2 regions of the Agrococcus sp. SGAir0287 genome follow, and region 1 is predicted to be linked to the other one. Evidence: predicted binding sites of a transcription regulator. Region 1 holds the regulator's gene; the other holds the start of a gene.
What was found. The regulator LexA, encoded in region 1, represses DNA repair genes until DNA is damaged. The targets are predictions, from matches to a motif close to TCGAACANNTGTTCGA.
Positions count from the first base shown of each region.

Region 2: the regulator LexA is predicted to act here: its motif matches at 2,266-2,281, upstream of C1N71_RS15540 (hotdog fold thioesterase).

Region 1 is NZ_CP027942.1:1,973,538-1,977,946, forward strand. Features, by position in the region: gene hisB (imidazoleglycerol-phosphate dehydratase HisB) at 1-365, opposite strand, end outside; gene C1N71_RS09395 (histidinol-phosphate transaminase) at 376-1,464, opposite strand; gene C1N71_RS09400 (LysM peptidoglycan-binding domain-containing protein) at 1,560-1,889, opposite strand; gene lexA (transcriptional repressor LexA) at 2,132-2,761, shown strand; gene hflX (GTPase HflX) at 2,819-4,309, opposite strand; gene C1N71_RS09415 (class I SAM-dependent methyltransferase) at 4,294-4,409, shown strand, end outside.
Region 2 is NZ_CP027942.1:2,912,928-2,917,336, reverse strand. Features, by position in the region: gene paaC (1,2-phenylacetyl-CoA epoxidase subunit PaaC) at 1-752, opposite strand, end outside; gene C1N71_RS15065 (hypothetical protein) at 749-895, opposite strand; gene paaB (1,2-phenylacetyl-CoA epoxidase subunit PaaB) at 895-1,200, opposite strand; gene paaA (1,2-phenylacetyl-CoA epoxidase subunit PaaA) at 1,200-2,210, opposite strand; gene C1N71_RS15540 (hotdog fold thioesterase) at 2,350-2,964, shown strand; gene paaK (phenylacetate--CoA ligase PaaK) at 3,142-4,409, shown strand, end outside.

The DNA.
Region 1 (4,409 bases):
GCGGGCTCGCCCGCGTGCACGAGGAAGGGGCGGCCGGAGAGGTCGACGACGGCGCGCGCGAGCGCCTCGTCGAGAGGCACGGTCGCGTCGCCGTAGCGGCGGATGCCCGACTTGTCGCCGAGCGCCTCGCCCAGCGCGAGCCCCAGGCAGATGGCCGTGTCCTCGACCGTGTGGTGCGCGTCGATGTCCGTGTCGCCGGAGGCCGTCACGCGCAGGTCGATGAGCGAGTGCTTCGACAGCGCCGTCAGGAGGTGGTCGTAGAACGGCACGGTCGTCGAGATCTCGCTCGAGCCGGTGCCGTCGAGGTCGAGCTCGAGCTCGATGGTGGACTCGCTCGTCGTGCGGGCGATGCGTGCGGTGCGCATGGATTCGATCCTACGGTCGTGCGGCGGGCGCCAGACGCGCCACGGATGCGAGGAACGCGTCGGTCTCCTCCGGCGTCCCCGCGGTCACGCGCAGCGTGCGCGGGATGCCGACGTCGCGCACGAGCACGCCGTCGGCGAGCAGCGCCTCGAACGCCGCGCGCGGATCCGAGACGCCGCCGAAGAGCACGAAGTTCGCATCCGACGGGTACGGCTCGAAGCCGAGGCCCGCGAGCTCGCCGACGATGCGGTCGCGCTGCTCGCGCAGCTCGTCGACGCGGGCGAGCATCGTCGGCGCGTGCCGCAGCGCCGCGAGGGCGGCCGCCTGGGTGAGCGCCGACAGGTGATACGGGAGCCGCACGAGCCGCAGCGCGTCGACGACCGCGGGATCGGCGGCGAGGTAGCCGACGCGGACGCCCGCGAACGCGAAGGCCTTGCTCATGGTGCGCGAGACGACGAGGCGCTCGAAGCGCGGCAGCAGTGCGAGGGCCGTCCGCGACCGATCGTGCGCGAACTCGGCGTACGCCTCGTCGACGAGCACGATGCCGCGTGCAGCCGCGCATGCCGCCTCGACGACGTCGAGGCCGAGCGGCGTGCCCGTGGGGTTGTTCGGCGCGCACAGGAACACGAGGTCGGGATCGTGCCGCTCGATGGCCTCGACGACGGTGGCGGCGTCGAGGGTGAAGTCGGCGGCGCGCGGCTCCGCGACGTACGCCGCACCCACGCCCTGCGCGAGCAGCGGGTACATCGAGTAGGTCGGCGCGAACGACAGCAGGGTGCGCCCGGGCCCGCCGAAGGCCTGCAGCACGTGCTGCAGCACCTCGTTGGATCCGTTCGCCGCCCAGATCGACGCGGCCCCGAGCCCGTGGCCGAGGTAGTCGGCGAAGGCCTCGCGCAGCTCGGTGAACTCGCGATCCGGGTATCTATGCACGCCGGCGATCGCGTCGCGCACCGACGCGACGACGTCGTCGACGACGACATCCGCGATCGGGAAGGCGTTCTCGTTCACGTTGAGCCGCACGGGCACGTCGAGCTGCGGCGCCCCGTAGGGCACGCGGCCGACGAGGTCCGCGCGGAGCGGCAGATCGTCGAGCGAGGTCACCGCTCCAGCCTAGGCGCGCCAGGATGCGCCACCGCGCGGCCCTGACGCGACCGCGCCCCGTCCCGGATCGGGACGGGGCGCGTGCGATGGCCTGCTCAGCGGGTGTACTCGGCGGGGATCGCGAGCTCCTGACCGGGCTGGATCGCGCCGCCGATGCCGTTGATGCGCTGGATGTCGGCGATGACCTCGCGCGGGTCGACGTCGGGGGCGACGACCTCGGCGATCGACCAGAGCGTCTCACCCGGCTGCACGACGACCGTCTCGTGCGACACCTCGACGGCCGTCTGGCCGGCGATGGCGGTCGTCGCCTGCAGGACGCCGAGCCCGCCGAGGGCGAGCACGGGCGCGGCGACGACGATGGCGAGCGCACGTCGTCCGCGCGCCGTGATGCGCAGTGCCGGGGCCTGGGTGGCGATCGCGGTCATGGTCTGCTCCTCGTCTGCGTCGGATCGCGGGTGCGGCGCTCGGCCGGGAGCGTCGCACCCGCGTTCCATGATTCGAACGTACATTCGGATCATCCGTTCGTCAAGAGCCCGATTGCCCTGGATTCCCGGACGACACGCTCGAACACCCGTACCCTTCGGACCATGCCGTCGGATACGCTTTCGAACGAGACAGAGTCAATCGGCGACCACCGACACGGTCGTCGGCGAGAGGACGACGGGCCATGGCACAGCGGCAGCTGACCGAGAAGCAGACGGCGATCCTGCGCTGCATCCAGGAATCCGTGCGACAGCGGGGCTACCCGCCGAGCTATCGCGAGATCGGCGACGCCGTGGGCCTCTCCTCGCTCTCGAGCGTCACGCACCAGCTCGGGCAGCTCGAGCTCGCCGGCGCCATCCGCCGCGACCCGGCGCGGCCGCGCGCCATCGAGGTGCTCGTCGAGGCCGACGACCCGGCGGACGCGGCGGGCACGGATCCGACGGCCTACGTGCCGCTCGTCGGCCGCATCGCCGCCGGCGTGCCGATCACCGCCGAGCAGCAGGTCGAGGAGATCTTCCCCCTGCCGCGCTCCCTCGTCGGCTCGAGCCAGGACCTCTTCATGCTCAAGGTCGTCGGCGACTCGATGATCGACGCCGCGATCTGCGACGGCGACTGGGTCGTCGTTGCGCAGCAGTCGACCGCCGAGAACGGCGACATCGTCGCGGCGATGCTCGACGAGGAGGCGACGGTCAAGGTGTTCCGTCAGCGCGACGGCCACACGTGGCTGCTGCCGCGCAACTCGGCGTTCGAGCCCATCCTCGGCGACGAGGCCGTCGTGCTCGGTCGCGTCGTCGCGGTGCTGCGCTCCGTCTGACGCCCACGTGCGAGGAGGCCGGTCGGGATCGATCCCGACCGGCCTCCTCGCGTCTCGTCAGCGCGCCGGCAGGACGCGGAACTCCTCGAGGCCGTCGACGGCGTCCTCGGTCACGAGGACGTCGAGCCGCGTGCCCGTCTCCTCGTAGGTCTCGCGCTCGATCGTGGCGCGCTCGTGAAGGCGCGAGACGACCTCGCCGCGGTCGAACGGCACGAGGAGCGACATCGCGATCGTGGGCCGCGGCAGCAGCTCGGCGATCCGCTCGCGCAGCTCGTCGATGCCCCTGCCCGTGCGAGCGGACACGAAGATCGCCGACGGCACGAGCCCGCGCAGCACCAGGAGCTCGTCGTCGCCCACGAGGTCGGCCTTGTTGAAGGCGACGACCTCCGGGATGTCGCGCGCGCCCGTCTCGCCGATGACGTCGCGCACCGTGGCGAGCTGCGCGGCAGGGTCCGGATGGCTCGCGTCCACGACGTGCACGATGACGTCGGCGTCGGCGACCTCCTCGAGCGTCGAGCGGAACGCCTCGACCAGCTGGTGCGGCAGGTTGCGCACGAAGCCGACGGTGTCGGCGAGCGTGTAGAGGCGTCCGTCGGGCGTCTCGGTGCGGCGCACCGTCGCGTCGAGCGTCGCGAACAGCGCGTTCTCGACGAGGACGCCCGCGTTCGTGAGCCGGTTGAGGAGGCTCGACTTGCCCGCGTTCGTGTAGCCGGCGATCGCGACCGACGGCACCTCGAAGCGGTCGCGGTTCGCGCGCTTCGCCTGACGAGCGGGAGCGAAGCCCTTGATCTGGGTGCGCAGCCGCGCCATGCGGTTGCGGATGCGACGGCGATCGAGCTCGATCTTCGTCTCGCCGGGTCCGCGCGAGCCCATGCCGGCGCCCTGCCCGCCGACCTGACCACCGGCCTGGCGCGACATCGACTCGCCCCAGCCGCGCAGGCGCGGCAGGAGGTACTCGAGCTGCGCGAGCTCGACCTGCGCCTTGCCCTCGCGGCTCTTCGCGTGTTGGCTGAAGATGTCGAGGATGACGGCGGTGCGGTCGATGACCTTCACCTTCACGACGTCCTCGAGCGCGCGGCGCTGGCTCGGCGCGAGCTCCGTGTCGGCGATGACGGTGTCGGCGCCGGTCTCGCGGACGAGCTCGGCGAGCTCCTGCGCCTTGCCGCGCCCCACGTAGGTCGCGGGGTCCGGCGTCGGACGACGCTGCAGCACGCCGTCGAGCACGACCGCGCCGGCGGTCTCGGCGAGCGCTGCGAGCTCCCGCATCGAGTTCTCGGCATCGTCGACGCCGCCGGCGTGCACGCCCACGAGCACCACGTTCTCGAGGCGCAGCTGCCGGTACTCGACCTCGGTGACGTCCTCGAGCTCCGTGCGCAGGCCCGAGACGCGGCGCAGCGCGGCGCGGTCCGCGCGCTCGAGCTGGTCGCCGTCGAAGTCGCCGTCGGCCGCGTCCGCGCCGAGCGCCTGCGCAGCGCGGTCGAGCAGGCGCTCATCGCCGGGATCCGCCCACTCGAGGATCCGGTCGACGCGCGATGTGCCCTCCGCCATGCTCTTCCTCCACTACGGTCGGCTGGGTGACCGACCACTACTTCTCCGCCGCCTCCGGCGACGCCCCCACGCGCGAGGTGCGCGCGACCCTCGCGGGGCG
Region 2 (4,409 bases), 940 kb from region 1:
ATCGACGGCTCGACGCTCGGCTCCTCGAGCCCGGCGGCGTCGAGGATGGCGCGGATGCGGGCCAGCACGGGCTCGCGCAGCGTCGACGGTCGCACCGCGATGCCCTCGAGGCGATCGACGAGCGGCTCGTCGCGGAAGAGCTCGTCGACGAGCGGCCACACGTCGACGAGCGACTGCTGGATGCGCGCGTGCGACAGCTCGGTGCCGCCGCCGAGGCGCAGCGTCCACTGCGTCGCGTGGTCGAGGTGGTAGGCGACCTCCTTCACCGACTTCGTCGCGATGGCAGCGAGGGCCGGATCGGCGGAGTCGGCGAGGCGGCGGTACAGCTTGAGCTGGAAGGCGGAGGCGACGAGCTGGCGTGCGATCGTGTCGCCGAAGTGCCCGTTCGGGGCCTCGAACAGCCACGCGCTGCGGAAGTCGGGCTCGTCGCGCCAGTAGGCGAGGTCGTCCTCGCTGCGCCCGTCGGCCGTGCCGGCGTAGCGCAGGAACGATCGGGCGTGGCCGAGCACGTCGAGGCCGATGTTGCCGAGCGCGACGTCCTCCTCGAGCTCGGGCGCGCGCGAGATCCACCATCCGAGCTGCTGGGCGAGGATGAGCGCGTCGTCGCCGAGCCAGAGCGCGTACTCGGCGACGTCGGACGTCGCGACGGCGCCGTCGGCGCCGGCGAGCTCGCTCGCGAGGTCGAGCTCGTCGACCGTGACGTCGCCGTGAGCCTCCTCGCCCTCGACGCCGGTGCTGATGTCGTGGCTCATCGCGCCACCGCCCATCCGGTGATTGGCGACTTCGCCCACCGATCGGCGACTTCCGCACCGGCGATCGGCGACTCCTGCCACCGATTGGCGATCTCGACCGTGCCGAAGTCGCCAATCGCTTCGTGTGCGAGCTCGGTGCCCATCACAGGTGCTTCACGCCTTCGGTCTTCGTGTAGTAGATCGCGTGGCGGTAGTTCTTGCCCGCGGGGCTCTCGAACCACTCGTCCTTCTCGTCGGGGTCGCTCGTCGTGATGCCGTCGGCCGGCGCGACCCAGATCGACACGCCCTCGCCGCGGCGCGTGTAGAGGTCGCGCGCGTTGCGGATGGCCATCGTCGCGTCGGGCGCGTGCAGCGAGCCGACGTGCACGTGACTCAGGCCGCGGTTGGCGCGCACGAAGACCTCCCAGAGCGGCCAGGCCTCGGTGCCGACCTCGCCAGGCGTGGCCATCAGGCCGCCGCCTGCTCGGTCGCCGCCGCCTGACGCTCGGCGTACGCATGCGCCGCCTCGCGCACCCAGGCGCCGTCGTCGTGCGCCTGCCGGCGGTGCTGCAGGCGCTGCGCGTTGCAGGGTCCGCGGCCGGCGAGCACCTCGTGGAACTCGGTCCAGTCGATCTCGGACATGTCGTACGCGCCCGTCTCCTCGTTCCAGCGGAGGTTCGGATCCGGCAGCGTGATGCCGAGCACCTCCGCCTGCGGCACGAGCATGCCGACGAAGCGCTGGCGCAGCTCGTCGTTCGAGAAGCGCTTGATGTTCCATGCCATGGACTGCGCGGAGTTCGGCGACTCGTCGTCCGGCGGGCCGAACATCATGAGCGACGGCCAGTACCAGCGATCGACCGCGTCCTGCGCCATGCGGCGCTGCGCGTCGGTGCCCTGCATGAGCTCGAGCAGGATCTCGAAGCCCTGCCGCTGATGGAACGACTCCTCCTTGCAGATGCGCACCATCGCACGGCCGTAGGGGCCGTAGGAGGCGCGGCACAGCGGCACCTGGTTCGCGATGGCGGCGCCGTCGACGAGCCAGCCGATCGCGCCCATGTCCGCCCACGTCGGCGTCGGGTAGTTGAAGATCGACGAGTAGCGCGCGCGGCCCTCGATGAGCTGCTGGGTCATCTCCTCGCGAGCGATGCCGAGCGTCTGCGCCGCGGAGTAGAGGTAGAGGCCGTGGCCCGCCTCGTCCTGCACCTTCGCCATGAGGATCGCCTTGCGCTTGAGGCTCGGGGCGCGCGTGATCCAGTTGGCCTCGGGCTGCATGCCGATGATCTCGGAGTGGGCGTGCTGCGAGATCTGACGGATGAGCGTCCTCCGGTATGCCGCGGGCATCCAGTCGCGCGGCTCGATGCGGCCGTCGGCCTCGATGAGCGCGTCGAAGCGCGCCTGGCCGGCCTCGTCGCGCGCTGCCTGCTCGGCGCGCGCGGTCGCGTCGTCCTGCGTGCTCGCGGGGGCGAGTGGTGCGGTCATCGTCGACTCCTCGGATTCGTCGATCGCCCGGTGCGTCACCGCGTCGAGTGGATTACCGAACGATCGTTCAGTTACTATAGCGGCACGACGCGAGCCGGACCACCCCGGTCGCGGAGGACACGAGCACGAGGGAGTGCGGATGCCGGACGCAGCGACCACCCGGACCGACGCGGCGAGCGCGGTCGGCGGGACGGCATCCGACGCGGACGCGAGCGCCTCCGACGCGAGCGCCGTCGCGGCGACCGCATCCGCCGCGACGGCATCGGACGCCTCCGGCCGTGACGACGCGTTCGATGGCGCGAGCCCCGTCGCCGCATCCGGGCTCACCGGCGACGCGGTCGCCGCCGCGCGCCCGCACACGCGCGCCATGATGCTGCGCGACGCCGCCTCGGCGCTGCTGGGAATGCGCGTCGAGCGCGACGAGGACGGCTTCGCCGTGACGTCGATGGTCGTGCGCCCCGAGCTCACGAACGGGTTCGCCATCACCCACGGCGGCCTCGTCTTCGCGCTCGCCGACACGGCGTTCGCGATCGCGTGCAACGACGGCGAGGCGATGACGGTGGCGCAGGGCGCCGACGTCACCTTCCTCAAGTCGACGCATCCCGGCCAGACGCTCACCGCCACCGCGGTGCGTCGCACGCAGCAGGGGCGCACGGGCCTCTACGACGTGCAGGTCACCGACGAGACGGGCGACGTCGTCGCGGAGTTCCGCGGCCGCTCGTTCACCACCGCCCGCCCCCTCCCCGCCCCCTGACGCCCCGAGTGGTCACCGCTGCCGATCGATTGGGCAGTAGTGGCTGGCGACACGCCGCAGAGCGAACCACTACTGCCCAATCGATCCGCGGACCGGACGCAGAGGCAGCAGACGAAGGAGTCTGAGATGACGATCACGAACCCCGAACGCGCCGACGGCGCGCTCGTCGCCGCGCGGATGCGTGTGGCCGCGACGCCGCCCGAGGAGCGCGACCCCGAGGAGCGCCTCAGCCGCGCCGACCTCGAGGCCCTGCAGCTCGAGCGCCTGCAGCGCACGGTGCACCACGCCTACGCCAACGTGCCGCTGTACACCGCGAGGCTCGACGCCGCGGGCGTCGCGCCCGCCGACATCCGCACGCTCGCCGACGTCGCACGGCTGCCGTTCACGACGAAGGCCGACCTGCGCGAGACCTATCCGTTCGGGATGTTCGCGGTGCCGATGGAGCAGGTGGCGCGCATCCACGCCTCGAGCGGCACGACCGGCAAGCCGACCGTCGTCGGCTACACGGCGGGCGACCTCGAGCGCTGGGGCGACCTCGTGGCCCGCAGCCTGCGCGCCGCCGGCATCCGCCGCGGCATGAAGGTGCACAACGCGTACGGCTACGGCCTCTTCACCGGCGGCCTCGGCGCGCACGCCGGCATCGAGCGCCTCGGCGCCACCGTCATCCCCATGTCCGGCGGCCAGACGGCGCGGCAGGCGCAGCTCATCTGCGACTTCGAGCCCGACGCCATCCTCTGCACGCCCTCCTACCTGCTCACGATCGCCGACGCCCTCGAGGCGGCGGGCGTCGATCCGCGATCGACGAGCCTCAAGGTCGCCGTGCTCGGCGCCGAGCCGTGGACGAACGAGATGCGCCACGAGCTCGAGGAGCGGCTCGACATCGACGCCGTCGACATCTACGGCCTCTCCGAGGTCATGGGCCCGGGGGTCGGCAGCGAGTGCGTCGAGACGAAGGACGGGCCGCACATCTGGGAGGACCACTTCCTGCCCGAGATCATCGACGCCGAGACCGGCGCGCCGCTGCCGGACGGCGAGCGCGGCGAGCTCGTCTTCACGTCGCTCACGAAGGAGGCGTTCCCCGTGCTCCGCTATCGCACGCGCGACCTCACGCGCCTCCTGCCCGGCACCGGCCGCACGGCGATGCGTCGCATCGAGAAGATCACCGGGCGCAACGACGACATGATCATCCTGCGCGGCGTGAACCTGTTCCCGACGCAGATCGAGGAGATCGCGCTCGGCGTCGACGGCCTCTCGCCGCACTTCGTGCTCGAGCTCACACGCAACGGGCGCATGGATGCGCTCACCGTCGGCATCGAGCCCGACCCGGATGCGTCGGCCGACGCCGCGAGGCAGGCGGCGGATCGGCTGCAGCTGCTCGTGAAGGAGCGCATCGGCACGAGCGTCGACGTGCGCCTCGTGGAGCCCGGGCACCTGCCGCGCAGCGA